4 regions of the Rhizobium sp. SYY.PMSO genome follow, and region 4 is predicted to be linked to each of the others. Evidence: riboswitches for the same ligand, from Rfam matches in the RefSeq annotation. Region 4 holds a riboswitch; each other region holds the start of a gene.
The links. Region 4 has a riboswitch for cobalamin ahead of fdhA (formaldehyde dehydrogenase, glutathione-independent). Riboswitches for the same ligand answer to the same signal wherever they lie in the genome.
Positions count from the first base shown of each region.

Region 1: it holds a riboswitch for cobalamin, as region 4 does, so the genes downstream of both, cobU (bifunctional adenosylcobinamide kinase/adenosylcobinamide-phosphate guanylyltransferase) here and fdhA (formaldehyde dehydrogenase, glutathione-independent) in region 4, are expected to answer to the same signal.
Region 2: it holds a riboswitch for cobalamin, as region 4 does, so the genes downstream of both, ACJJVH_RS20980 (ABC transporter substrate-binding protein) here and fdhA (formaldehyde dehydrogenase, glutathione-independent) in region 4, are expected to answer to the same signal.
Region 3: it holds a riboswitch for cobalamin, as region 4 does, so the genes downstream of both, ACJJVH_RS08090 (DUF1636 family protein) here and fdhA (formaldehyde dehydrogenase, glutathione-independent) in region 4, are expected to answer to the same signal.

Region 1 covers NZ_CP177349.1:1,631,571-1,638,792, forward strand. The annotation lists gene cobN (cobaltochelatase subunit CobN) at 1-627, opposite strand, end outside; gene cobW (cobalamin biosynthesis protein CobW) at 864-1,913, opposite strand; gene cobU (bifunctional adenosylcobinamide kinase/adenosylcobinamide-phosphate guanylyltransferase) at 1,919-2,443, opposite strand; cobalamin riboswitch at 2,585-2,982, opposite strand; gene ACJJVH_RS07920 (chloride channel protein) at 3,164-4,960, shown strand; gene ACJJVH_RS07925 (cobyric acid synthase) at 5,007-6,461, opposite strand; gene ACJJVH_RS07930 (hypothetical protein) at 6,697-6,840, shown strand.
Region 2 covers NZ_CP177350.1:554,775-561,996, forward strand. The annotation lists gene ACJJVH_RS20970 (HlyD family secretion protein) at 1-868, opposite strand, end outside; gene ACJJVH_RS20975 (diguanylate cyclase) at 1,542-2,636, shown strand; cobalamin riboswitch at 2,718-2,973, shown strand; gene ACJJVH_RS20980 (ABC transporter substrate-binding protein) at 3,137-4,153, shown strand; gene ACJJVH_RS20985 (FecCD family ABC transporter permease) at 4,206-5,192, shown strand; gene ACJJVH_RS20990 (ABC transporter ATP-binding protein) at 5,189-5,953, shown strand; gene ACJJVH_RS20995 (ABC transporter permease) at 6,083-7,204, opposite strand; gene ACJJVH_RS21000 (ABC transporter permease) at 7,207-7,222, opposite strand, start outside.
Region 3 covers NZ_CP177349.1:1,668,646-1,675,867, reverse strand. The annotation lists gene ACJJVH_RS08100 (SfnB family sulfur acquisition oxidoreductase) at 1-438, opposite strand, end outside; gene ACJJVH_RS08095 (FAD/NAD(P)-binding protein) at 1,090-2,502, shown strand; cobalamin riboswitch at 2,698-2,915, shown strand; gene ACJJVH_RS08090 (DUF1636 family protein) at 3,023-3,436, shown strand; gene ACJJVH_RS08085 (ABC transporter ATP-binding protein) at 3,446-4,225, shown strand; gene ACJJVH_RS08080 (ABC transporter substrate-binding protein) at 4,246-5,205, shown strand; gene ACJJVH_RS08075 (iron ABC transporter permease) at 5,268-6,290, shown strand; gene ACJJVH_RS08070 (mechanosensitive ion channel family protein) at 6,576-7,222, shown strand, end outside.
Region 4 covers NZ_CP177350.1:700,947-708,168, forward strand. The annotation lists gene ACJJVH_RS21655 (aminotransferase class III-fold pyridoxal phosphate-dependent enzyme) at 1-2,137, shown strand, start outside; gene ACJJVH_RS21660 (beta-galactosidase) at 2,242-4,296, shown strand; cobalamin riboswitch at 4,431-4,635, shown strand; gene fdhA (formaldehyde dehydrogenase, glutathione-independent) at 4,860-6,050, shown strand; gene ACJJVH_RS21670 (hypothetical protein) at 6,113-6,286, opposite strand; gene ACJJVH_RS21675 (hypothetical protein) at 6,556-7,155, shown strand.

The DNA.
Region 1 (7,222 bases), on a different replicon from region 4:
AATCGCGACCGTTGGGGGATTGAATCCCTCCTCCGCTACCATCGAAGCTTTGGAAACTCTCCGCCATTCCTCGACACCGATCACGCCCCGTCCCGGCCACCATATGCCGGCCTTCATCAGGGGCACGGCAGGCATCGGCTTCTCGGCGCCTGAGAGCATCGCCTCGGCATAGGCAAGGAATGCACTGGAATTCGCCTCGCCGCCTTCGATCAGATAGGACCACAGCGCATTGAGATCGTCGAGAACGACATTGGAAAACGGGGTCAATCCGGGATCGGGCTTCGAGTCGCCCGGCAACACCGCAATCAAGGCCCCCTGACGCGCCGCACAGGCATGCAGCGCCTCCAGTGCATAGTGAAAATAGCTCGCTCCTCCGAGCGCCCGCACGATGATGAGCTTCGCATGCCGGGCCGTCCTGTCGATATAGGTATCGACGGACATCGGATGCTTTAGGCTCATCAGGCTCGCAAGCCGAAGGGAACGGCCGCCTTCGCCGTGCGCTGCGGCAACAGCCGCAAGCTCGGTATCGGCGGCAGACAGAAAGAGGATATCGCCGGGCGACTGGCCAAGGTCGATTGCCTCCTCGCCGTCGCTGATCGTTCCTTTTTGAGCTAGAAGGAGGTGCATTGGACCTCAGAGTACGCAGCTGCATACCCCCCTCTGTCACGTCGTGACATCTCCCCCGCAGGGGAGGAGATCATTCCAAGCAATGCCTTACACGCTCCATTCCCCAAACCTCCTGAAACTTCAGAGGTGAGTTGTTTGAGGACGATGAAGCCACGAGCTCCCAATCTCCCCCCCTGTGGGGGAGATGACGCGAAAGCGACAGAGGGGGGTATCGCACGGCAAAGGCTCAGCATCGATCAGACCAGCGCCTCGATTGCCTTGCGCACGATCGTCTCGTCCATCTCATGCAGGCCGATCACCACGAGCCGGGTCGCCCGTGCTTCGCCCGGCGTCCAGGCACGATCGAAATAGGTGTCGATGCGGCTGCCGACGGCCTGCACCTGTAGGCGCATTGGCTTGCCGGGCACGTCGACAAAGCCCTTGAGGCGCAGGACATCGTGTTCCGCGATCACGCCCTTCAGCGCCTCGACGAAGGCTGCCGGGTCGGCAACCGGGCCGAGCTCGACGACGAAGCTGTCGAATTCGTCGTGATCGTGCGGCGTGCCGTCTTCATGCTCGAGCTCGTGATGCGACTTGCGATTGACGATATCGCCTTCCGTGCCGATGCCGAGGCCAAGCAGGACGGCGGCAGGAACATCGCCGTTCTTCGCTTCGATGATCGTCGGCTTGCGGGCGGTACGTGAGGCGACCTCGGCGCGGACGCGGCCGAGACCGTCGACATCGATCAGGTCGGTCTTGTTGAGCACGATCAGATCGGCGCAGGTCAGCTGATCCTCGAACAGTTCCTCGATCGGGCTTTCATGGTCGAGCGAATCGTCCTCGACGCGGCGAGCCTCCACGGCGTCGTGATCGTCGGCAAAGCGGCCGGCGGCAACGGCCGCGCTGTCGACCACGGTGATGACGCCATCGACGGTAACGTGCGTGCGGATATCGGGCCAGTTGAAGGCGGCGACCAGCGGCTGCGGCAGCGCAAGGCCCGACGTTTCGATGACGATATGATCCGGACGGGCATCGCGCTCCAGAAGCTTCGTCATGGTCGGAATGAAATCGTCGGCGACGGTGCAGCAGATGCAGCCGTTGGTCAGCTCGATGATATCGTCCTCGGTGCAGTTCTCCGCGCCGCAGCCTTTGAGCACGTCGCCATCGACGCCGAGATCGCCGAACTCGTTAATGATCAGCGCGATCTTCTTGCCGCCGGCATTCTGCAGGAGGTTGCGGATCATCGTCGTCTTGCCGGCTCCCAGGAAGCCGGTAATGACGGTGGCGGGAATCTTTTCCTGGTTCATGTGGATCAACCCTTCATTTTCAGCGGCAAGCCCGCTGCGATAAAATAAACTTCGGCACTCGCCGCCGCGACCATCTGGTGCAGGCGGCCGGCATGATCGCGAAACTCGCGCGCCATGCGATTTTCCGGCACGATTCCGAGGCCGACTTCGTTGGATACGAGAACGAGCCGCGATCGCGCCGTCGGCAGAAAGGCGGTCAAGGCGGCAAACTCCGCCGCCATATTCCGTTCCGCCATCATCAGATTGGTCACCCAGAGCGTCAGGCAGTCCACCAGCACGGCGCGCCCTTCGGCATCGATCGCGGTCAGTCGCGACACGATATCCAGCGGCTCCTCATGCGTCTGCCATAGTTCGCCGCGGTCGGCGCGGTGCTGCGCGATGCGCTCGCGCATCTCATCGTCCCACGCCTGCCCGGTCGCCACATAATGGCGTTCGAGACCGCTATCCGAAATGAGGGATTCGGCGAATCCGGATTTGCCGGAACGCGCCCCGCCGAGGACGAAAACAGCCCGGGAAGTCAAAGAGGACATGCGCTATTCCCGCTCCCGCGCAACTGCGCAGGCCGGCAGCGCGGAGCTGAAACCGAAAAACAGGCGCCTCCCCGCCGAAAACTCGTCTTGTGCCATGACAACCTCCGTGCTGGCAGCGGAACTCACGTTCCTGGAACAGGCTCTGCGCCCGGCACGCGTGGCAGGTCTCCTGGCTCGCGGATAAAGCGCCGCGACGGGGGCGAACCGAAACCGGTCGCCCCCGACGTGCGCCAGCGGATCTTCCTCGCCTTCCCGGCAATGCATCATGAAAAGGCGGACGATTCGTAGAATGAGAGGCGTCCTGCCCCGGCTGATCATGATGCCCCGCCAGTGGCTTTTCCGGCTTGACGCCGTCCCGCCCGTTCGCCCCATGCGAACCACCGGCGGAATGCCATTCAAACCGAACGAAAGACCCTGACCGCTCTACAGTCGCGGGGTCGGCTGTGATGAGAACGCCCGGATTGGGTCCGTCCCTTCACATTCCCTTTTCATCCCATGCGGCAGATCGCCGCTCGGGAACCATTCGTTATGCCGGCAATGATTAGGCTTTCACTTCCTTCAAGTCAATCAAGGGCATGGATGCGACGCCCATCGTCCTGATTGCGAAACAGGCAAAATATTCCTGCAAAATCGGCGGCTTTTTTGCCGTATTTCTTTGATGTTAGGAGTTTATAGAGGATAAGTCCTCACATTCGAGTAAAAACGTATCGTCCGTTTCCCATGTTGCAGAAATTCCAACCGCGCCGCCTCGGCGTCTTCTCGGCCCTATTCGACCTCGGTCGGTTCAGAGCATTGCTGCGCCGTGGCGAATTGGGACTTGTTTTCGCCGGCGCGCTGGTGGGGGTAGCCTCCGGTTGCGCCGTGACCACGATGAGCTTCATCTCGCGCAAGCTCCACAGCATCATCTACGGCATCACTGACTACGAACGCCTGAGCTCGGCGGCGGTGGCGATTCCCGACAAATCCGTGCTGCTGATAGCGCCCATAGCGGGCGGCATCATCCTCGGCATCCTGCTCTATATATTGTCGCGCACGCGCAAGAAGCCGATGGTCGACCCGATCGAAGCCAACGCGCTGCATGGCGGCCGCATGTCGCTCACCGACAGCATGCTGGTCGCCGTGCAAAACCTGATTTCGAACGGATTCGGCGCCTCGGTCGGGCTCGAGGCAGGCTATACGCAGCTTGCCGCCGGCATCGCCTCGAAGTTCGGCTACAAGATGCAGATGCGCCGGGCGGACCTGCGCATGCTCGTCGGCTGCGGCGCAGCCGGCGCCATTGCCGCCGCATTCAACGCACCGCTCACCGGCGCCTTCTATGCCTTCGAGCTCATTATCGGCAGCTATTCCATCCTGACCCTGACGCCGGTCGTCGTTTCGGCACTGATATCGACGATGATCGCAAGGTTGCTCGCCGGCGACGATTTCGCCATCGACATCGATCATTTCGGCGCGATCGTTCCGGCGGACTATCTTCCGGCCGTCCTGCTCGGCGCCTTCTGTGCCGGCATCGGCATCCTGATCATGCAGGGCGTCGCCTGGGTCGAAGAGCTCGCACGCAAGAGTTCGATCGCACCGGCCTTCCGTCCCGCGCTGGGCGGCCTCGTCGTCGGGATGCTGGCGCTGATTTCGCCGCAGGTTCTGTCCGCGGGTCACGGCGCGCTGCATCTCAACCTGTCGACAAATGCAACGCTGGGGGCGCTGGTCGGCCTCTTCATTCTGAAATCGCTGGCCTCCGCGGTATCGATCGGCTCCGGCTTCAGGGGCGGCCTGTTCTTCGCGTCGTTGTTCATGGGCGCGCTGCTCGGCAAGATCTTCGCCTATTGCGCCCCGTATCTCGATCACGCCACGCTGACACCGGTCGTCTATGCCGTGGTCGGCATGAGTTCGCTGGCCGTCGCCATCATCGGCGGCCCGCTGACCATGACGTTCCTGGCGCTCGAAATCACCGGCGACTTTCCGATCACGGCGCTGGTGCTGGCGGCCGTCATCACCTCGTCGCTCGTGGTCCGCACGACCTTCGGCTACTCCTTCGCCACATGGCGCTTCCATCTGCGCGGGGAAAGCATCCGCAGCGCCCACGACGTCGGCTGGATCCGCAGCCTTACCGTCGCCCGCATGATGCGCCCCGACGTGCACACTGCAAGCGTCGGCATGAGCATCGAGGAGTTTCGCCGGAACTTTCCGATCGGCTCGGCCCAGCGCGTCATCCTGGTCGATCAGAACGAGAAATATTCCGGAATGGTTCTCGTGCCAGACATCTACGCGAGCCCCGTGGAAAAGGACGACGAGGAACACGGACTTTCCGACTTCATCCGGCATCGCAATGAATTCCTGCAGCCGCAGATGAACGCCAAGCAGGCCGCCGCCATGTTCGACCAGACCAAAAGCGAAGCGCTCGTCGTGGTCAACGACCTGATCGAGCGCAAGGTGATCGGCCTGCTGACGGAAAGCTATACGCTGCGCCGCTACAGCGAAGAACTCGACCGTCGACGCCGCGAAGTCTCGGGCGAGCTCTGAAGGGCTCGGCTGCGCAAGAGCGCCGCGCATCCCTGGTCGACACGCTTTACCGGACCAGGCTGTCGAGCCAGGCCGGATCGAGCACGCTTTCCAATTCGGCCGCGATGTCGTCCAGCGCCGTGTCGACACCGGCGCGGTAGTCCGTGCGCTCGCCGGCCAGACCAAAGCTTGCGAGCAGCCTTGCCCGATAGGCGTCGCTGCCGAACAGCCCGTGCAGATATGTGCCCATGACGCGGCCGTCCGGCGACACCGCTCCGTCGGGGCGGCCGTCGATGACGGTCGAGGGCCGTTCGCAGTCGGCGCCGCGCGTCACGCCGAGATGGATCTCGTAGCCGGAGAGCGGCACGTCATATTCCTTCGATACGGCAAGGCTGTTGCGCACCGTCTTTTCCGGCGCCATCTCCGTCTCGATGTCCAGAAGACCCAATCCGGGCGTCTCGGTGAGCGATCCCTCGATGCCGAGTGGATCGTGGACCATGCGGCCGAGCATCTGGTAGCCGCCGCAGATGCCGATGACACGGCCGCCCCTGCGCACATGCGCGGCGATGTCGTGATCCCATCCCTGGCCGCGCAGATCGAGAAGATCACCGATCGTCGACTTGGAGCCCGGCAGCACCACAAGTCCTGCGTCGGCCGGCAAGCGCTCGCCCGCCCGGACGAAGACGAGATCGACGTCGGGCTCCGCCCTCAACGGATCTAGGTCGTCGAAATTGGCGATGCGCGACAGCACCGGCACGGCAACCTTCAACGCACCGGTGGAGCCGCGCGCAAGCCGCTCCAGGACGACGGAATCCTCAGCCGGCAGGCGGGCCGCTGCCTTCAGCCACGGCACGACGCCGTGGCACTGCCAGCCCGTAAAGCCGCCGACAGCCTCTATGCCCTCACCGAAGAGCGAGACATCGCCGCGAAACTTGTTGATGATGTAGCCGCGGATCATCCGCCGGTCTTCCTCCGGCAGGATATGATAGGTGCCGACCAGCGACGCGATCACGCCGCCGCGGTCTATGTCCCCGACCAGCACCACGGGCACGTTGGCGCGTGTCGCAAAACCCATATTGGCGATATCGCCCCGCCGCAGATTGATCTCGGCGGGGGACCCAGCTCCCTCCACGATGACGAGATCGGTTCCCGCGCGCATCGCGGCGAAGCTTTCCAGCACCGCGCCGAGCAATTGCGGCTTGAGTGCCTGATAATCCCGTCCCTTGGCATGGCCCCAGACCTTGCCCTGCACGATAATCTGGCTACCCGTCTCCGACTGCGGCTTCAAAAGCACCGGGTTCATATGCACGGACGACGGCACGCGCGCCGCCAGCGACTGCAGCCATTGCGCCCGGCCAATCTCGCCCCCGTCCTCGGCAACGGCAGCATTGTTGGACATGTTCTGCGGCTTGAACGGACGAACGCGCACGCCCCGGTTGGCGAACAGACGGCACAGTCCGGCGACCAATACCGTTTTTCCGACATCGGAGCCGGTCCCCTGCAGCATGATCGCCTTTGTCATTCCCCACCACCTCGATAGGCTGCAGCCACTGAAAACGCGGAGCTTCGCCTTGATTTCGCCGCGATCTTCAACCGCCGGAAACGGCCGTGACGATACAAAAATACATCACTTTCAATCATGCTCTATTTGCGACACCGGATGACGATTCCGTCCATTGTTAGTTCCGCGGAAGAGGATTATCTCCAGCGCGAAAACATACAACGAAACGGGCCGATCCGGCTCTGAGGATACCCCAATGCTCTTCATCTTCAACAGACAGAATTCCATCCAGATCGCCTGGAACGGCAAGGTTCCGACGTATCGTCCCGAGAGCCGCCTGCAGCAGCTGGACACACGCTTCGGCATGATCGGCTTCATCCGCACGTATAATGCCGGCTGAGATCGCGTCAAGCCACCCGTCCGATACATGAGAAGCCGCCACGCGACAGCGCCGGCGGCTTTATTCTGGATGCCCATCGAAAATTGAAAATTTGAGCCTGCGTGCCGCGCCGGCCCCGGATCGTTTCGAAACGGGACCCTTTAAATGCGAAAACCGCGCGATCCCGAGATCGACGCGGTTTGCCAAAAACGCCGGCTTCCCTGCACGTACACCGCAAGGTTCGCTTTCCCCGGTACGCACTACCTGATCCAGGGAAGCAGCGGTATGTCCCCCGCCACGCGTCGATTGATAAACCGACATCGTTACCGGAGGGTTATTAAGTGCTTAAATTAGAGTGAATCCGAAAATTTTTTGAAAATTTTCCTCTTTGCGTTGAGAAATC
Region 2 (7,222 bases), 150 kb from region 4:
TCGCCCGTGTTGCGCGCCAGGTCGCATATTGGCCCTGAGCGTTGATTATAGTCACTTTCACCGCGATCTTCCTGTCGCCGAGCGCAGGCACGGTGACATCGAAAGCGTCGCCGACCTTCAGGCCCTTCAACAGATCTTCGCGAAGGTTGAAGGTGAACCACGGGTTTTGCAGATCGAGGAGCGAGAAGATCGGAGCGCCAGCCGCGAAATTCTCGCCGAGTTCGGCCACGCGCGTCGTTACCTGGCCGGAAATCGGCGCGACGATCCTCAATTCGTGAACGTCGGTCTGCTGCTGGTTGAGCGAAGCCCTTGCCTGCTCCACCTGCGTTGCCGCCAGCGCCTTTTCTTCCTTGCTCGCGCCGGCCACGGCCAGCTGCAGATTGGCCTCGGCCGACTCGCGCTTGCGGATGGCGGCTTCGAGGTTGCGGGCCGTCTCGTCGACGCGGGACTGTGTCGATGCTCCTGTCGTGATCAACCTTGCCTGGCGGCCCGCTTCTTCCTGATAGAGCGTGACGTCCGCGGCGGCGGCCGCAAGTTCGGCCTGTCGAGCGGCGATGGTTTCCGGCCGGGTGCTGTTGACCCTGACGAGATCGGCCTCCGCGACGGCGAGCGCTGCTTCGGACATATGGAGAGCGGCCGTCAGCTGCGGGCTTTCGAGCTCGGCGATCACTGCGCCGCGCTCGACATTATCGCCGACATCGGCGTTCAATTTCGCAACGCGGCCTGAAACGCGCGGGCTGATGTCGACTCGATTGGCGGAGACTTCGCCCTGGACGATGAGCGGCGGTGGTCTTGTGGCAAACCACAGAAGGACGCCGAGACCAGCCAGGATCAAGATGCCGATCAAAACACGAGCTGCTCGCCACATTCCGTCGTCTCCGCAATCCGTTGTCGAGGCGCATGCCTGGCGACAGCCGTTGTCCGCTATCTTCCGGGGACCGGCGGCGGCTATGCGGATGATGGAACGAGGGGGACGGTTGCCCTCTTCATATCCTCCGGACGATACCGCTCGACCATATCTCCGATGGTCATTGCCGACGGACTGTAGCAGAGGAAAATAATAAAAGCACTTGCCCCGGTTGCAGCTGGAGAATTCCGCGTGGATTGAAACGAGGCCGCTGGGAGGACGGTGTGTGTTCTCCATGCATCGGTCTCCGCCAGATGGATGCCGGATTAACTGTTTGCTCTTGACCCCGGTGTATATGGTTCCAGATAGCGCTGATTGCCTGTTCCCTTACTTGAACGGGCAGCAAGCTTTCGCTTCCTGCTCCACACGTAGTATCGTTCCTTCATGCGGCATCATATTCTCCCGGAAAGTTTGCAAGCACCATGGAATGTCAGTCCGCGTCGACGCGTCGACGGAATTCCGCTTCAACGCCCGGCCATGGAGATAACCGACATTGCAGGTGCCCCGCCGCGGACCGCCCCGGCGCCTTCCCCGCATGAGGGATTTACTGGATCATTTCATGGAGATTGCCCGGGATCTCCTGCCGGCGGCGTTCATGCGGATGCCGGCCCTCTCGTGAAGATCGGGAACGGCGATGGAAATTGATGCGCATCTGGTCTCGCTGATCCGCGTCCTGGGGCAGGTGGCCATCATCGTCTACGCCTATTCCTGGGTCATCCGGATCGTCGACCGCGGCCCTTTGAAATCTGTCGCCGTCGGGCTGCTGTTCGGGTTGATCGGCATGTTGTCGATGGCCGACCCGATCCAGTGGATGCCCGGCGTCATCCAGGACGGGCGCTCGATCCTGCTCGTTCTTGCGCCTATTTACGGTGGTCTTCTGGGAACCGTGGTCGCCGCGGCGATGATGGGCCTGTTTCGTTTCATGGTCGGCGGCGTGGGCGCCATCGGCGGTGTCGTCGGCATCTTTATCGTTGCGTTCGCGGGTTATATGCTCAGCCTCCTGCCGCGAAAATGGATCGGTACGGGGTGGAAGCGGTCGGCGTTGCTCGGCCTGGGCACCTGCACATCGCTCGTCGTTCTCGCCTTTCTGCCATGGGCGGTGGTGCGCGAGCTTCTTCTCTCGGCAACGTTGCCGACCGTGGTCGTCAATATACTCGGCGTCTTTCTTCTTTCGGATCTGCTGGGCCGGGAGCAATATCGCATCGGCATCCAGCGCGCGCTCGAGAATGAAGCGAGCCTCGACCCGCTGACAAGGCTTCCCAACCGCCGGGTCCTGCAGCGGGAAGGGGATCGCTGCTGCAAGGAAGCGGGCATCCGGCGCATCCCTTTTTCGATCATCATGCTCGATATCGATCACTTCAAGAAGATCAACGACAGCTGGGGCCATTCCTTCGGCGATACCGTGCTGGCGCGGGTGGCGGATGTCATCCGGCGGACCGTGCGCAAGACCGATATCGCCGCCCGCTATGGCGGGGAAGAAATCGTCGTTCTGCTGCCGAACACCGATCTGCGGGCAGCCGCGACGGTTGCCGAGAAAATCCGCAGGGACATCGAAGCGACCGTTTTGATGTTCGGGCAGGAGGCCATCCGCGTCACCGTCAGCATCGGGACCGCCTGCTCGCTGGAGCCGACAACCGATTTCAAGCATGTGCTTGAGACAGCCGACAAGGCTCTCTATCGGGCAAAGGCGGCCGGACGAAACCGGGTGGAGCTGGCGGACGCCGCATAGGCAGAACGTCGCTTTTCGTGACCGGCAACGGGCATTCCCGCTTTTTGCTCTCCATGCGTTCTTGACGTCGAGGGGGTCGGCGGAATAACTGAACCCGACGGTTCCCCGAGGAAGGCTTCGAGGGGATTAATAGGGAACACGGTGAGGACGACCCAGGAAGGGCCGAAACCGTGGCTGCCCCCGCAACTGTAAGCGGATTGCCGATCATCCAGGAGTGGCCACTTGCCGGCCGTCTCCGAGGGCCTTGAGCCATGCCACTGCAAGCGTGCTTGCGGGAAGGCAGATGATCGTCAGATATCCGCGAGCCAGGAGACCTGCCGTCGATCACAATCCAATCAGCCGGGCGGGGATGCCCGGAAGGGACAGAGAATGATTGACCTGAGCCTTCGACCTTATCCGACGTTTATCGGCCTTGATTGGGATCTTCGCAACCGGCGGCGGTTTTTCTCGGCGCGGTCGCGCTGACGCTGCTCCGTATTCCTATCCTATCGAGATCTCCCATGCGCCATTTTTTGACGATCGCTACATTTGCACTCGGCTTGACCGGGTTTGCCGCGTCCGGCTTCGCCGCAACGCAATATCCCCTCACCATCAACAATTGCGGCCAGAAGATCACCTTCGAGAAGGCGCCGGCCAAGATCGTTTCGATCGGGCAGGGCATGACCGAAATCCTGCTGTCGCTCGGCCTTGCCGACAAGATTGCGGGAACGGCCGTCTGGGTCGGCCCGGTCCTGCCGCAATACGCCGAAGCCAACAGCAAGATCCCGCGCCTTGCCGACAACGATCCGAGCTTTGAGTCCGTCGTCGGCAAGGAGCCGGATCTGGTCGCCGCCGAATTCGAATGGCACGTCGGCCCGCAGGGCGCCGTCGGCAAGCGTGAGCAATTTTCCGCGCTTGGCATCAACACCTATATCGCGCCGACGGATTGCGTCGCCAAGGTCAATACGGATGGCGGCGACGGCGTGCGCAAGGAGCTGTTCACGATGGATCTGGTCTACCAGGAGATCGATGAGCTCGCGCAGATCTTCGACGTCAAGGATCGCGGCGATGCGCTGATCGCCGACCTGAAGACGCGAGAAGCGAATGCGGTCGCCTCGATCGCCGGCGCGAGATCCAAGGATCTGCCGATCGTGTTCTGGTTTTCCAGCAAGGAGGTCAACGGCGATGCCTATATTGCCGGCAAGAACAGCGCGCCGGCCTATATCCTGAAGACGCTCGGCGCCAGGAATGTCGTGACGACCGAGGAGGAATGGCCGCTGGTCGGCTGGGAAACGATCGCACAGGCCAATCCGGCCGTCATCGTCATCGCGACGATGGATCGCCGCCGCTATGCGGCCGACGATCCGAAGGTGAAGCTCGACTTCCTTGAGAAGGACCCGGTCACGAGCGAGCTCGATGCCGTCAAGAACAAGCATTTCGTCATGATGGATGCGCAATCGATGAACCCGACCATCCGGACCATCGACGGCATCGAAATATTGGCCAAGGGCATCAAGTCCTTCGGCATGGCGCAGTAAATTGCGCCTGTTTTCAAGATGGCGGTCATGGTGGGCACTTCCGGTGCTTATCATGGCTGCGCTCGTGCTTCTGGCCTTCATGATCAGTCTCGCCGTGTCCATCGGCGAGATTTCGATCCCGTTGTCGACGACGGCCAAGGCCGTGTCGAACCGGCTGTTCGGGACGCAGTTCGAGCTTAGCCGGATCCATCAGGGCATCGTCTGGGATTATCGCCTCAGCCGTGCGCTGGTCGCCGCAAGCGCCGGCGCGTCGCTGGCGTTGAGCGGGGCGGTGTTGCAGGCGCTGCTTCGCAATCCGCTTGCCGAGCCCTATGTGCTCGGCATTTCCGCCGGCGCGTCCACGGGGGCGGTCTGCATCATGATCCTCGGCCTCGGTTACGGGATCGTGGGTCTTTCCACCGGCGCCTTTCTCGGCGCGGTCGCGGCTTTTCTGTTTGTCGGCCTGCTCGCGGCAGGCGTCGGCGGCACGAGCGAGCGTATCATTCTATGCGGTGTCGCCGGTTCGCAGCTTTTCAATGCGCTTACCTCCTATATCGTCACCACCTCGGCCAATGCCGAGCAGGCAAGAGGCGTCATGTTCTGGCTGCTCGGTTCCATGAGCGGCGTGCGCTGGCCGGACGTTTATCTTTCGGGGCCGGTCGCCATCCTCGGGTTTGCGGTCTGCATGGCGCATGTCCGCGTTCTCGATGCCTTTGTCTTCGGCACGGATGCCGCCGCCTCGCTCGGAATTGCCGTGCGGCGGGCCCAGATCGTCCTGCTCGGCGCGACGGCCTTCATGACGGCTGCGGTCGTCAGCATCGTCGGGTCGATCGGTTTCGTTGGCCTCGTCATTCCACATGCGGCCCGCTTTGCGGTCGGCCCGGGCCACGACCGGCTGCTGCCGGTGGCGGCGCTGAGCGGCGCCATCTTCATGGTCGGCGCGGATATCATTTCGAGGATCATCATACCCCAGCAGATCTTGCCGATCGGCGTGGTCACGGCATTGTTCGGCGCTCCGGCCTTCGCAATCATTCTCTATCGTGCCCGGAGGACGGCATGAGCATCGCAGTCGATACGGTGACATTTGCTGCCGGTAATACGTTGATCGTCAACGGCGTCAGCCTGAGGGTCGAAAAGGGCAAGGTCCTTGGCCTTCTCGGGCCGAATGGCTCCGGAAAATCCAGCCTGCTGCGGCTGATCTGCCGGTTGCGAAAGGTCAGGAGCGGCGTCATCCGGCTTGGCGGCAGCGATATCGCCTCGATCTCGCGCGGGGATATCGCCCGCCGCATCGCGCTCGTCGAACAGCAGGCGACGACCGACACCCAGGTCACGGTGATGGACGTCGTGCGCCTCGGTCGCACGCCGTATCGCGGTCCGCTGTCATCGTGGAGTGCCGGCGACGATGCCGCCGTCTCGGAAGCGCTTGCCCGCGTCGGCATGCGGGATCGCGCCGCGCAGTCATGGCAGACCCTGTCTGGCGGCGAACGGCAGCGCGTCCATATCGCCAGGGCGCTTGCCCAGACTCCGAGCGAACTGCTGCTCGACGAGCCGACCAATCATCTCGATATCCAGCATCAGCTCGACATTCTCGGTCTCGTCTCCAGGCTCGATGTGACCTCCATCGTCGCGCTGCACGATCTCAATCTGGCGGCCATGTTCTGCGACCAACTCGCCGTGTTGCAGAAAGGCGAGGTGGTCGCCGCCGGCCCGCCGGAGCAGGTCCTGACGCAGGAGCTGATCGCGCGGGTTTTCGGCGTGCGCGCGCATGTCCAGAAATCCTCCGTGCACGGTCGCTGCAACATTCAGTATATGGCGGACTGATGTCACGGCAGGCGCTCGTCAATACGGCGTCGGCGGCGGGAGCATGCAAAGGCGGAAGGCCACGCCGCGATCGTTCGGAATTGCGGAAAAACAAGTTGGTGCGGGCCTGCGATTTCATGCGGAACCGCTTCAGTTCAACCTGTGGCGGAACATCCATGCGGCGATCGGCATCGTTACTGCGGCGATGGCGACCAGCGCCAGCATGTCCGGAAGCAGCGTATCGATGCCCGCGCCTTCGAGATAGACGCTGCGGGTAATGCTGATCGCATATTTCAGCGGATTGATCATCGTCGCATATTGCAGAATTTCCGGCATGTTGTCCGTCGGCGACATCAGCCCGGACAGCAGCATGAACGGCATCAGGAAGACGAAGCACAGGATCATCGCCTGCTGCATGTTGGCCGCGATTGACGACAGAAACAGCCCGAAGCCGATGGCCGCGGCAAGGAAAAGGCTTAGCCCCAGATAAAGCGTGAGAAAGGAGCCTGCAAACGGGATATGGAACCAGAACAACGCCACCAGCAGGATCGTGGTTGCCTGCGTGATGCCGACGATCATCGACGGCACGGCCTTGCCGATCATGATCTCGGTCGGCGTGAACGGGGCGACCAGCAGCTGGTCGAAGGTTCCTTCCTCGCGTTCGCGGGCAACGGACATGGCCGTCAGCATCATCGTCATCAGCATGGTGATCGTCCCGATGAGCGAGGGCACCATGCTCCACCGCGTTTCCAGTTGCGGGTTGTACCATGCGCGGGTCGTGACCTGCACGCCGCTGCCGGTACTTCCCTTCTGCGCGAGCCAGTTTGATGCGAAGTCACTGACGATCGTATTGGCGTAGCCCTGGGCGATGCCGCTCGTGTTGGAATTCCTGCCGTCCGCGACGATCTGCACCGTGCCGGAGGTGCCGGCCTCCAGTTGTCTTTCGAAATCATGCTCGATGACGACGATCAGGAGCACCTGCTTGGTATCGAGCAGCCTGACGGCCTGGCCGGTCTGTGCCAGCGTCGCCGCCCGTTCGAAGATGCCCGATCCCTCCAGCTTCGCGACCAGGTCCCTCGATGCCGTCGTTCTGTCCTGATCGACGAGCGCATAGGGGACGGTATTGAGGTCATAGGTGGCGGCATAGCCGAAGATCAGGCATTGAAGGATGGGCGGGATGACAAGGCTTGTCCGGCTTCTCGGGTCCTTCAGGATCACGAGGAGCTCCTTGCGGATCAGGGTTGCGATGCGCAGAAGCGATGCGATCAGCATGGTCAGGCGATCCTCTTG
Region 3 (7,222 bases), on a different replicon from region 4:
CGCATTTTGATCGGTTCCGCCGATGCCGGGTTCGGAAAAGACGCCACAGAATCGGTCGCCTATGATGGCCCGGTCAAAAAGGAAGGCTCGCTGATCCTCGCCTCCGCCGATCCGCACCGCCTCCAGCACATGAAAATGCGTCTGCAGTATCTGCGCGAGGGAAGGGTCCGCCTCCGCCAGAATGGCAATGACCTCGGCAAGAACGCAGTTTGAAATATCGATGCCGCCATGCTCCGAAGGTACGGAAATTCCGAGCAGGCCCGATTGGGACAGGGCCTCGACCTCATCGTAGGGCAAGATGCGGTTGATGTCGCGATCGCTTGCCTGCTGTGCGAAACCGGTTGCGAGCGAACGTGCGATATCGAGCGCTTCCTCTTCGCTTTGAATAGGATGCGCGGGCTGCCTGACGTGTTCGTGCAACTGTGAAACAGTTCCCATTCACCACTCCTCGGCCAGCTCCAGGTCGATTGTCCCTGCTTATTCGATCCGCGCTTCTTTCAGCATAATAGGTGGAGAATGCAAAAATTGTAAGCGCGCAGCCGAGACGCCGTGGCCGGGCAGAAGACCTGCCTTTGGTCGTTTACCGGTTGTAACGCCGCCGAAAGCGGCTCGGGATGCCGCCTTTCGGGGTCGTTGAACTTCTGTTTCCCTGACGCGGATCGAAGATGCGCCACGCGGAAAAGCAGAGCCTCCGCGACATCTCTTCGCCGCAGCATCTTCGACCTTGTTTCGCTCCGATAAGAAAGCACTTGCTAGAGGCGCATTTTCGCGCTTTCATATACGACTAAATAAGTAGACAATGGCAACATCCCGCCGCCCGATAGCTTTTGCGAAGCAGTTCCGTGGCGGCCGATTGCAGGCATCCGGCATTGGATCGGAGTTGGATCTGCGTATCGCATCTTTCTTTCAGCGGAGGGAATTCCCGATTGAAGGAATGCGTCGAGTTGAGAACCGAAGCGGTTTCCGTGCGTTCTGTCAGCCCTCGTGTATCGGCTGCCGGCATCCGAAATCGGAGTTCGTGTTTCTGGGCCTGTAAACGTGTAGCCCCAAGAAAGGTATGATCGACCACCTCTCGCCCCAGGAGTTGATATGACGGTTCAGGGATTCTTTTCCGCCAGGACAAATGCGGCGCAGCCTTACGCGATGCCGCGCATCGCCGTGGTCGGGCGTGGCTTTTCCGGCATGATGATGGCGATCGCCCTAATGAAAGCAGTGCGGTTTCCCTTCCATCTGCAGCTTTTCGATCCCAATTCCAGCGTCAGCGGCGGTCAGGCGCTGGCTTCCGGGCATAGCAGCGAGATCCTCAACAGCCGCGTTCGCGACCTTTCGGTTTCGGCCGGCGATCCGGACGATTTCAATCAATGGCTTTGCGGCAATGCTCCTTTCCGGAGCGCCGTTCCCGCCGCCATCCCCGGCTTCCTGCAGATCTTCGTGCCGAAGAGCATTTTCAGCGACTACGTCTATCAGCGCTTTTCTGAAGCGTTTTCGTCGCGGCGCGACGTTGCGGTGCAAGTCAGTAGCGAGATGGTTTTCGGGATTCGCCGTGTGCGCGGCGGTCGCTTCGTGGTGGAAAGCGATGGCGCCGCCAATGCGCCGTTCGACATGGTGGTGCTGGCGACCGGCTACGGCGTCACCGATCAGGAATCCCAGGCCGGCGATCTCGCGAATGTCCCGACCACCGTGCGCGCGCGCCGTCTCGTATCGCGTCCGCATACGATCCTGCTCGGCAGCGGACTGCGCGTCGTCGATCGGCTGCTGCAGATGCGGGAAAGCGGCTATACGGGGCAGATCACCATAGTCTCGCGGCGCGGCTTCCTGCCTCAGAGCCACACGCGGAACAATGCCGATCCCGTCTTCCCCGCCGATGAGATGCCCGGCAAGCTCAGCGAAATCGTTCGCTTTGTCCGCAAGGCTTGCGGCGAGGCGGAAACAAACGGCCAGAGCTGGCAATCCGTCATGAACGGCTTGCGCAAGCATGCGCGGTCGCTGTGGCGTTCCTTGCCGGCCAGCCAGAAGCAGCAGTTCAACCGGCATCTCAGGGCGCTCTATGACAGCCACCGCAACCGGCTGCCCGAGGCGCTGCATGTTCGCCTGAAGCAGGAACTGGCCGAGGGCAATACCCTGCTGCGGCGCGGTCATTTCATCCGGCGCACGCCGACCGGGCTGATCCTGAAGCCTGCAGGCCGGCAAGAGACGGAACAGCTCTATGCCGACGATGTCATCGACTGTCGATGCCAGGCGCCCGATCTGAATGCTCCATTGCTGCGGAGCCTGATCGACACCGGTCTCGCTGTGCCGGATGAACTGGGTCTCGGTCTTGCCGTCGAGGCGACGGGCGCGCTCGAGGTGAATGGGCGCACGACGGAAGGGCTCTTCGCCATCGGCCCCCTGGGGCTGGGCAGTCTTCCCGACATCGATCTGGTGCCGGAAATCGTGACGCAGGCCTATGCGGCAGCGGAAAGCGTCGCGGAGCGCTTCCATCCGCAATGCAAGGCAGTCTAGCAGCTCCGCCTTTCTCCTTGAGGTGATAAGGGCAGAGATCATTCATCGTTTCCATTGGAGGTGCTATCGAACGGCGGGAAAATAGCGGCTTGCCAATAGTTATGTAATAACGTAACAAATTGCCACTCCCAATGTCGAACCCAAGGACAAGCGAAAGCGCCCATGACATCGCCGTTGCCCGATTCCGCTTTCTATGAGATGAATAGCCTTGATGGTGCCGCCTTCGGATCGATCCTGCTGGCGGCTGAAAAGGGAACACGGTGCGGATTACCCATCAGGGGCCAAAACCGTGGCTGCCCCCGCAACTGTAAGCGGAGAGCGCGTTCGCAGCATGCCACTGGCTTTATGCCGGGAAGGCGCGAACGGGTTGTGACCCGCGAGCCAGGAGACCTGCCATCGACGATATCAACCGCAACGGACGGGGTGATCCGATGGAAAATCAGTGGTTGGGCGGGGACGCCGTTGCGTCCGTTGGCCCTATCTTGACTTTGCCTCCGGCGAATTCTCCGGGAGGCATTTCATGGACAAGGAAAAAGAGGCGACGCACCGGATTACCGTGTGCACGAACTGCCGTCATGTCGGCAAGCCGTGCCGGCCCGGTCTCGATCTCCTGAGGCATCTGCAAGCCGCCATTTCTCAGGCGGGTGCGATGCTTTCCGACGATTTCAGCCTTGAAGGCAGTGTCTGCATGGCAGGCTGCGAACGGCCCTGCACGGTCGCTTTTCAGGCGACGGCAAAGGCGACGTACCTCTTCGGCGACATAGAGGACGCTGCCGATATCGGCGCGCTCGTTTCCTTCGCGCGGCTGTATCGGGATCGCCCCGATGGGCTGACGCGCGAAAGCGAGCGGCCGCGAGCGCTCAGCGGCAAGACCCTGGCGCGCATCCCGGCGGCCATTGTTTCGGCGGAACGCCGATCGGTCGCGCTGCAATAGGAGCCGATCATGTCCGAACGAAGCGCGCGATTGGACGCCGACGGCGTCACCTGGGGCCCACAGAAGGGCATGCCGATCATCAGCGGCATCAATCTGTCCGTCGAAGCCGGCGCCCGGCTGGCCATTATCGGTCCGAACGGGGCGGGCAAATCGACGCTGTTGCGTTGCCTCTATCGCGGCGTCAAGCCGCAGCGGGGCGTGGTGAGGCTCGATGGCGTCGATCTCTGGTCCATCGGTCCGAAAGAAGCGGCGCAACGGATTGCCGTCGTCCCGCAGGAGACGCCGGGAGATTTTCCCTTCAGCGTGCGCGATGTCGTGCTGATGGGGCGCATTCCGCATCGCAAAGGCATGGCGCGCTGGAGCGACCGGGATCACGACGTCACGACCAGGGCTCTCGCACGCCTGGAGCTGGAGCCTCTGGCGCTTCGTCAGTTCGCGTCGCTGTCGGGCGGCGAAAAGCAGCGGGCGCTGATTGCCCGCGCATTGGCGCAGGAGCCCGAACTCATCGTTCTCGATGAGCCGACAAACCACCTCGATATCCGGCACCAGCTCGAGATTCTCGAGCTTCTGAAGGGGGTGGGGCCGACGATCATCACGACGCTGCACGACATCAACCTTGCCGCAGACTTTGCGACCCATGTCGCCGTTCTCGATTGCGGCCGGCTCACGGGGCATGGCGAGCCGGCCGAGGTCCTGACGGTGGAGCACGTATCGAACGCATTCCGTGTCGGCGCCCGCCTTCATCCGGCCGACAGCGGTCCGCAACGTTTTTCCTTTTCCCTTCGATAATCCGATCATTGGAGCCCTTCATGTTTTCCCGCATATCCTTCTCTGCCGTGGCCTTGCTCGCTGGAAGCCTGCTTGCGGGCGCGGCCCTTGCCGAGCCCGTCACCATTCGCAGCTGCAATCGCGACGTGACTTTCGACAAGGCGCCCGAGCGCGCCGTCTCGAACGACGTCAATCTGACCGAAATGATGCTGGCGCTGAAACTTCAGGATCGCATGGTCGGCTACACCGGCGTTTCCGGCTGGAAGACGCTGGACGAGAAGCTGCGCGAGGGTGTCAGGGAACTGCCGGAACTGTCTCCGAAATATCCGAGCAAGGAGGTGCTGCTCGGCGCCAATGCGGATTTCTATTTCGCCGGCTGGAATTACGGCATGAAGGTCGGGGGCGAGGTGACGCCGGAGACCCTGGCGCCCCTCGGCATCAAGGTTTACGAGCTGACGGAATCCTGCATCTTCGTCATGCAGAAGAACAAACCGACTATGGACGACATGTTCGTCGATCTCCTTAATCTCGGCAGGATCTTCCGCGTCGAGGACAGAGCGCAGGCGCTGGTTGCCGGCTACCGCAAGCAACTCGGCGAGATTCAGGCGAAGATCGGTCACATCGACAAGCCGACGCGCGTTTTCGTCTATGATTCCGGTGAGGAGAAGCCATTCACATCGGGCCGCTATGGCATCCCGACGGCCATGATCGAGGCCGCCGGCGGCGTAAACGTCATGGACGATGTCGAGAAGAGCTGGACGGAAGTCTCCTGGGAGCCGGTCATCGAGAAAAACCCGGAAGTCATCGTCATCGTCGATTATGGCCAGGTGACCGCCGCGCAGAAGATCGCTTTCCTTAAGGGCAACCCGGCCTTCAAGAATATCGATGCCGTGAAGAACGATCGTTTCGTCGTGTTGCCCTATGTGGAGGCGACCCCGGGCCCGCGCAACATCGAGGCCATCGCCGCCCTGGCGAAGGCTCTCCACCCGAACGCGATGTGATTATCGATAATGCCGATCCGTCCAATCCATCATTGGGCGGATCTCCTTCTCAAGATTCGAGCATGCGCCTCAACCTCTCCATCCTCATTCCCTTGCTTGCCATAGGCTTCATCCTGTCGATCACCGCCGGGGTGTCGCTCGGCTCGGCATCCATTCCGTTTTCCACCGTCTGGTCGATCGTCGGCAACAAGCTGCACGCCGGCACTTTTCCGGTCACATGGTCCGGCGGTCAGGAAAGCATTGTCTGGGATGTGCGTTTCCCGCGGGTCGTGCTGGCGGCGCTCGTGGGGGCGGGGCTTGCGGTGACCGGTGCCGTGCTTCAGGCGTTGACGCGCAATCCGCTGGCTGACCCGCATCTTCTCGGCGTCTCCTCGGGGGCGGCGTTCGGCGCCATTCTGGCGCTGCTGCATACCGGCCTGATCCTGGGCCTGCTGACGGTGCCGCTGTTTGCCTTTGCCGGCGCTCTGGTCGCGACCGCCGCCGTGGGGCTGACGACGCGCCTGACGCGCTCCCGCTCGGCCGATCGGCTGGTCCTGTCGGGAGTGGCCGTGGCCTTCGTGTTCACGGCGCTCGGCAACCTTCTGATCTTCCTGGGAGACCCGAGGGCCGCCAATACCGTCGTCTTCTGGATGCTTGGCGGGCTGGGGCTGGCGCAATGGCAGCACCTCGTCTATCCGGCCGGCATATTGCTGTTTTGCCTTGCCTTGCTGCTTCCGAAGACGCGGGAGCTGAATGCGCTCGCCATGGGCGATGAAACGGCGGTCACGCTCGGCATAGCCGTCACGCAGTTTCGCCTGCTGCTCTTCGTCGTCACCGCGCTTCTGACCGGCGTGATGGTCGCGTTCTCGGGTGCCATCGGTTTCGTCGGGCTCATGGTGCCGCATTTCGTGCGGCTGATCGTCGGCGGCGACAATGTTCGCGTCGTGCCGTTGAGTGCGACGTTCGGCGCGCTGACCTTGATCTGGGCCGATATCGTCGCCCGGATGATCATGGCGCCGGAGGATATGCCGATCGGTATCGTCACCGGGCTTGTCGGAGGCGTGGCCTTCATCCTGATCCTGCGAAAGGGGCGGGGTGTGGATTGACCCATTGCCAAGACCTTTCTCCGGCCTATTTCCGGGCAGGCGATGATCGGCCCGATACCTCGTCTTAAGGAGGAGGCGGGCGTCATCCGGCTTCGGCGGGGTTAAGGGACCGGATAAGGCGTAAAATGCCTTTCTGTCGCCTTTCTTTGTCTTACAAGGCGTACGCGTAAAGACTATGAAATTCGCAATCACATTACAGGACGATCCGGTTCTCCATTCTCTGCGGTGATTTCGGTCATCCACTGCCTGCGACTTATGTGCGACGAGGAGCTCTGCTTGCGCCCGCTGAAATTCCGTCTTTTTCTGCTGCCCCTTTTGCTGCTGGGACTGAGCGCCATCATGGCCGCCGCTCCGCTGGCCGAAGGGTATGCCGTTGCGCAGGATCAGCAGTCGGCACAGCCATCGCAGCAAACGGATCAACAACAGCCGGCGCCGCTTGCCAACGGACTTCTGGATGCCGCGGTTGCCGATCTTGCCAAGGCGAAAAAAGCCTACGCATCGCTCCAGGACGAGGCAAAGCAGCCTGGAATGGATGACGAAACGCTGGTGGCGCTGTCCGGCAAGGTCGATGATTTCAATCGCTCCGTTACGGCAATTTCGACACGCCTGCAGCCCCGCACGGCCGAGATCGACACGCGACTGGCACAGCTCGGCGCTGCCCCCAAGGAGGGCCAGCCGCCCGAAGCTCCGATCGTCACGCAGGAACGAGACAGGCTCAACGCCGAACGCTCCCAGATCAGCGCCGTAATCCTTGATGCCGACAATCTGACGGGCGAGAGCAATCGGCTGTCGATGCAGTTGATGGAGATGCGGCGGAAGCTGTTTGCCGAGACGCTATTCAAGCGGACGGATATCTCCGCTACGACATTTGGCGATGCGGGGGCGGCTCTCGTCGAGGAGGGCATCAAGTTCAGCGGTGCCGTAACGAGCTG
Region 4 (7,222 bases):
AAACACCTATCTGCTGGTCAGCCAGGAGGATGTCTGGCGCGAATTGCAACGCTTGCAGCGCGAGAACCGCTCTTTGGCGGTTGCCCGCATCCGCGATGCCTGCGGCTTCGAGCCGGTCCCGCATGGCGTTCGCATCGAGCGCTGGCTGGAAAGGAATGCTCATGACTTTGCGAGAGTTCTCAAGCCGTCGCTTGCCAAGCCGAAGGTGCTTGCGCTCGATCTGACGGCGGCCGGACCGGATGCCGGGGCGTGGACGACGCTCGATGCCGACGGGGCCGAACGGCTGATCGAAGAGCGCGTGGCCCAGGCCGGAGCCGATTTCGCCATCGGCCTCTATGCAGAGGATCGCATCATCTACAAGGGCGATGCCTACGAGACGCCGACCGCCGGGCAGCGCCGGACGATCCATCTCGGCATCGATGTTTTTGCCCCGGCGCATGAATCCGTTCATGCACCCTTTGCCGGTGCGGTCGCCTTCATTCACGACGATGCGGTCGAGTTCGGTTTCGGCCCCACGGTCATGCTGGAACATCGCACGGAGGAGGGAGACATCTTCTGGACGCTCTACGGCCATCTTTCGCGCCAGAGCGTTGCCAGGCTGGCGGTAGGGCAGGCTGTCGCGGGAGGCGAGGCTTTCTGCAGCCTTGGCGAGGCCTCTGAAAACGGCAACTGGTCGCCACATCTGCACTTCCAGATCGTCACCGACCATCTCGGCCTCGGCGCACGGATGCACGGTGTCGGGGTGGGCGATAAATGGCAGGTCTGGCGGGCCATCAGTCCCGACCCGAGCGTGGTGTTCGGCTTTTCCACGCCCGCTTCGGTCATCGTTGCGCGCGACAAGGATTTTCTGGTGCGCGAGCGTCACCGGCGGATCGGCCGTTCGCTCAGTATCGCCTATTCCGCAACGCCGCTGAAGATCGTCGGCGGCGAAGGGGCCTATCTCATCGACGAGGAAGGCACCCGCTGGCTCGATATGGTCAACAACGTCTGCCATGTCGGCCATTGCCATCCCCGGGTGGTGAAGGTAGCGCAGGCGCAGATCGCCAAACTCAATACCAACTCGCGCTATCTGCACGACTCGCTCGTCGAATACTCCCGTCGCCTGGCAAACCTCTTGCCCGATCCGCTTAACGTCTGCTTCTTCGTCAATTCGGGCAGCGAGGCGAACGACCTCGCGATCCGGCTGGCGCGTGCCTATACCGGCAACCGTGACATCATCACCGTCGACCACGCCTATCATGGACATCTGTCGAGCCTGATCGACGTCAGTCCCTACAAGTTCGCCGGCAAGGGCGGGGAAGGGCGGCCGCGGCATGTGCGCGTTGCGGAGATGCCTGATCTTTATCGCGGCAGGTTCCGCTACGGCGATGCGGAGGCCGGCCGCAAATATGCCGAGGACGTGCGCGATCAGGTTGCGGCTTTGGCGGTGGAAGGCCGGCGTCCGGCGTTGTTCTTCAGCGAGGGTATCCTCGGGACCGGCGGCCAGCTGACGCTCCCGGCCGATTATCTCAAGGAAGCCTATGCCCATGTCCGGGCGGCGGGCGGTCTTTGCCTGGCCGACGAAGTGCAGGTCGGGTTCGGCCGCGTCGGCAGCCACATGTGGGCTCACGAATTGCAGGGTGTGGTGCCCGATATCGTCACGATGGGCAAGCCGATCGGCAACGGCCATCCGATGGCTGCCGTCGTGACGACGGAAGCGATCGCGGCGGCCTTTGCCAATGGCATGGAGTATTTCAACACTTTCGGCGGCAATCCGGTTTCCGCCGAGATCGGCCTTGCCGTTCTCGACGTCATCCGCGACGAGCGGCTGATGCATCATTGCCGCGTCATCGGCGACCGGTTGATGGATGGCGTGCGCGCGCTTGCTGCGCGCCATGAGATCATCGGCGACGTGCGTGGTCACGGTCTCTTCAACGGCGTCGAGCTCGTGCGCGATCGCGAGACGCTGGAGCCTGCCGCAGCGGAGCTGGATTTCGTGATCGCCGAGATGAAGCGCAGGCATCACATCCTGCTCAGCAGCGAGGGGCCGCATCATAACGTGCTGAAGGTGAAGCCGCCGGCCCCGTTCAGCGCCGAGGATTGCGACCGGTTCCTCGACGGGCTCGACGACACCCTGTCTCGTTTGCCTCCTCGCTAACCCTCCGATCCAGAGCAGCGATCACGCCGCGACGATTTCGGCGGCGGTATAAACGTTTAAATTTCGACTGCGACAAGGGTGATGCCCGACGTTCGGCGACTTGAATGAAAAAGGACAAGACAGTGCACAAGCCGCTCGCCAGACAGAACAATTTCGATCCCAGCCGGCAGGATGCTGGCATGCTGGAGCTTGGCGTCTGCTATTATCCGGAGCAATGGCCACGGACGAAATGGGAGGAAGATGCCGCGCGCATGGTGGAGCTGGGGCTTGCCTGGGTGCGCATCGGCGAATTCGCCTGGTCGCATATCGAGCCGAAATCCGGTGTCTTTCAATGGGACTGGTTCGATGACGCGATCGACGTACTCGGCAAGGCGGGGTTGAAGGTCATCATCGGCACGCCGACGGCGGCGCCTCCGAAGTGGCTGGTGGATCGTTATCCGGATATTCTCCCTGTCGACGCGCGCGGTGCCGTTCGCAAGTTCGGCGCGCGCCGCCACTATTGCTTTTCGAGCCAGCGCTATCGCCTGGAGGCCGCGCGCATCACCGAGGCGGTGGCGCAGCGCTATGGCGGGCATCCCTTCGTGCATGCCTGGCAGACCGATAACGAGTATGGCGATCACGACACGATTCACAGCTACTCGCGAGCCGCTCTCCACGCTTTCCGCGAATGGCTGGCCGCGCGATACGACACGATCGAGGAGCTGAACCGCGCCTGGGGCACCACATTCTGGAGCATGCATTACAACGGCTTCGACGAGGTGGATCTGCCCAACAATCTCGTGGAGGAGCCGAGCCCGACCCATCTTGTCGACTATTTCCGCTTCTCGTCGGATCAGGTGAAGAGCTTCAACAAGGCGCAGGTCGACATCATCCGCCGCCACTCACCGGGTCGGCCGGTCACGCATAATTTCATGTCGCAGAACACCGATTTCGATCACTACAAGGTCGGCGAAGACATCGATATCGCCTCGTGGGACGTTTATCCCATGGGCGGGCTCATGAACGGGCGGCTGAGCGCCGAGGAGAAGCGGCGCTATCTACGCGTCGGCGATCCCGATCAAACGGCCTTCAATCACGATCTCTACCGGGCAGTCGGCCGCGGCCGCGCCTGGGTCATGGAGCAGCAGCCGGGGCCGGTGAACTGGGCCTCGCACAACCAGTCTCCGGCCGATGGCATGGTGCGCTTGTGGACGTGGCTCGCCTATGCCCACGGCATCGACATGGTGTCCTATTTCCGCTGGCGGCAGGCGCCGTTCGCGCAGGAGCAATTCCACGCCGGTCTTCTCCTGCCGAACAGCGACGAGGATCAGGGCTACCGGGAAGTCGCGCAGGTCATTGCCGAGATGAAGCTGTTGCCGAAGGGCGAGGCGCGCGGCAGGGCTGACGTTGCGTTGCTGCTCGATTACGAATCGCGCTTTGCCACCCGCGCGTTGCCGCAGGGCCGCGACTATGCCGCCTCCGCCATCGCGCTCGACTGGTATTCCGCCGTCTCGCGTCTCGGCGTGGATATCGATGTCATCGGCCAGCATTCCGATCTGGAAGGATACAAGCTGATACTGGCGCCGGATCTCGTCATCCCGGAACCGGATTTCATTGCGCGCCTCAAGGCTTCCGGCGCCAAGGCGCTGTTCGGGCCTCGCAGCGGCAGCAAGACCCGCGATATGCACATTCCCGCCGATCTGCCGCCGGGCGTGCTTGGCGACCTCCTGGATTTCCGCGTCACGCGCGTCGAGTCCTTGCCGCCGTTCCAGTCCGAGACTGTTCTCTATGGCAATTCGAGCCACGAGACCTCCACATGGCGGGAAACGGTCCGGACCACGGAAACGGTGCTGGCGACGTTCCAGGGAGACTATCGGCCGGGTTCGCCCGCCGTCATCGGCAACGATGTCGCGCGCTATTGTGCCACGCTGCCGCGCGACGAATTCCTGCTGAAGCTGATGGGCGACACGTTTGCCTGGGCTGGCGTGAACGGCCTGCCTGATCTCGGCGATCTTCGCCTTGCGCGGCGCGGAAGGCTGCACTTCGCATTCAACTATGGAAGCGCGGTGGCGGCCGTACCCGCGGCGCGGGATGCCAAATTTCTCATCGGCAACCGTGAGCTTGCGCCTGTCGGCGTGGCCGTCTGGCTCGATGGGGACAAGGGCGCTACGGCCGAGTGACGCGCCTCGACGGCAGGCTCGTCCTGCCGTTCGCGGTGCGACGGTATTCTTATGGTAATATCGACAAAACGTCCGATGTCGTCCTGTAGGGCGCCGATGTCGTTTTCCTGTGCGCGCCATGGCGCCGGGCATGATCTTCTGACCGTGTTCAAGGTGCCATTGGCAAATCGTGCCGAGGGATAATTGGGAAACCGGTCGCAGGCCGGTGCTGCCCCCGCAACGGTAGCGGACCGAATGCTGTCGACCGATGCCACTGGCAAAATTGCCGGGAAGGTGGTCGGGAGCGTCCGAACGGACAGGTCCGAAGCCCGGAAACCAGCCTTGACGGCAGGCTTGATTGATCACGGCGGGTGATCGGGAGGCGAATGCGGGCATCTTGAAGCGGTCCGGTTCCAATCTCGCAGCTTTCGTAACAGTCATGCATGCGCCGGCCCGGCCGCCGCCGAAGTTGCGGGCGCGGGACTGATTTCGCTGCTGTTCAGCCCGTTGAGGAGCGGGCCGATCCGAAGATGCCCGGGATTCCGGGCGACGATGATCAAGCGTACTATCAAGGAGGAGATGGCATGACAGGGAACAGAGGCGTCGTCTATATGCGACCCGGCAAGGTCGAGGTTCGCGATATCGACGATCCGAAACTGGAGGCGCCGGATGGCCGCCGCATCGAGCATGGCGTAATCCTGAAAGTGATTTCCACGAATATCTGCGGCTCCGACCAGCATATGGTGCGCGGCCGCACGACCGCCATGCCGGGTCTCGTGCTCGGGCATGAGATAACCGGACAGGTCATCGAAAAGGGCATCGACGTCGAGATGCTCGATGTCGGCGATATCGTCTCGGTTCCGTTCAACGTCGCCTGCGGTCGCTGCCGCTGCTGCAAATCGCAGGACACGGGCGTCTGCCTTACGGTGAATCCGTCGCGGGCCGGCGGCGCCTATGGCTATGTCGACATGGGCGGATGGATCGGCGGTCAGGCGCGCTACGTCACGGTGCCCTACGCGGATTTCAACCTGCTGAAGTTTCCCGACCGCGACAAGGCCATGGCCAAGATCCGCGATCTCACCATGCTGTCGGATATTCTGCCGACCGGCTTTCACGGTGCGGTCCGCGCGGGAGTCGGCGTGGGGTCCACCGTCTATGTCGCAGGTGCCGGCCCGGTCGGCCTGGCGGCTGCCGCCTCCGCCCGCATCCTGGGCGCTGCCGTCGTCATGATCGGCGACTTCAACAAGGACCGCCTCGCGCATGCAGCCAAAGTCGGTTTCGAACCTATCGATCTTTCCAAGAGCGATCGTCTCGGCGACATGATTGCGCAGGTTGTCGGCACCAACGAGGTGGACAGCGCAATCGATGCCGTGGGTTTCGAGGCGCGCGGTCATTCCGGCGGCGAGCAGCCGGCAATCGTGCTTAATCAGATGATGGAGATCACCCGCGCAGCAGGGTCGATCGGCATACCCGGATTGTACGTGACGGAAGATCCGGGCGCAGCGGATGCCGCGGCCCAGCATGGCAGCCTGTCTCTGCGCTTCGGTCTCGGCTGGGCGAAGGCGCAATCCTTCCATACCGGGCAGACACCGGTTTTGAAGTACAACCGGCAACTGATGCAGGCTATCCTGCATGACAGGCTACCGATCGCTGACATCGTCAACGCCAGGATCATTTCACTCGAAGATGCGGCGCAAGGCTATGAAAGCTTCGATCAAGGTGCGGCAACGAAGTTCGTTCTCGACCCGCATGGCGATCTGTTGAAGGCAGCATAGGGAGAAACGAACCTCACGCGATCGCAGATCGACGTTGAGGTGAGCATAGACCGGGAGCGGAATTACATATCTTCGCTCCCGGTATCGTTTGGGCAAACAGCGATGAGTTTGCCGGACAACAAAGAGGCGGCAAATGCAGATGCCGAAGTCAGATCAGTAGCACCGATCATGCAGATTCCGGCAGTGCCGTCGCTGATCGCAAGCAGATATCCGTGGAGGCAGTTGTCCGTCGACATTCGAGATCCTGATCGGAAATAAGGTTTCTCGGTTCAGCAGACGGCGCTGCCCTTCCTCATGATTTGAACCACAAATTTACATTCCCATGGCATCCCGGAGCGGCTACGGTACGGCCGGGAAGACGAATTATTACAGATAATAACGGATGGTGTTGCCATTATACATCTATCCTTTACATTTATACGGGCATCCCTATGGAGGAGCTCCGTCATCGCTTCCTGAGCAACGGCGGCCTGGCAAGGAACGCTAACCTGAAGAGAAAAGACAAATGGCAAACTTTCTTGATAAGTGGTCTTCGAAGAAGGCCGATAAGCCGAAGGCTGGTGCACGGAATGTCGTCGATACCTTTCGTGCAAGAGTAGCCGAACAGAAAGCATATCTGGAAGAGTATGAGCGCGATGCAGCCGGCTTCAAGAAGTGGCGCTCCACCTGGTTCCAGCGCGTCCCCGGCGGCTTTGGCGTCACCGTCGGTCGTGACTCCGTCAATGCCGGTCATGGGTTGAGCTATGTCGTCGTCGAAGCTGTCAAGGATGTGGCAGAGTTTCTCGACGATCTCGCCTATCATGCTGAGAATGATGTCGGCTTTCAGCAGGCTCTCGAGCAGAACCGCCGGCGTCGTGTCGCGCTTCTGAATGCGGCGAAGACCGGAGACGATACAGTTAGCTCGAAGAGCAAGGCGAAAGCCAAGCCTGCAGCAGCGAAGCCGGCAGCAGCCAAGTCCACCGCGGCCAAGTCTGCAGGCGGCAAGGCTGCGCCGAAGGCCACCCGGGCAAAGGCTGCTCCCGCAGCAACTCCGGCGCCGGCAGCCGCAGAAGCGGCAAAGCCGAAGCGCACCCGCAAGCCGAAGGCTGCAGACGCAGCTGAGTAAATACGATGAAGCCCGCTTCGGCGGGCTTCATTTCCTCATTGCTGAATGGTTGCAAGGGTCGCTTCAC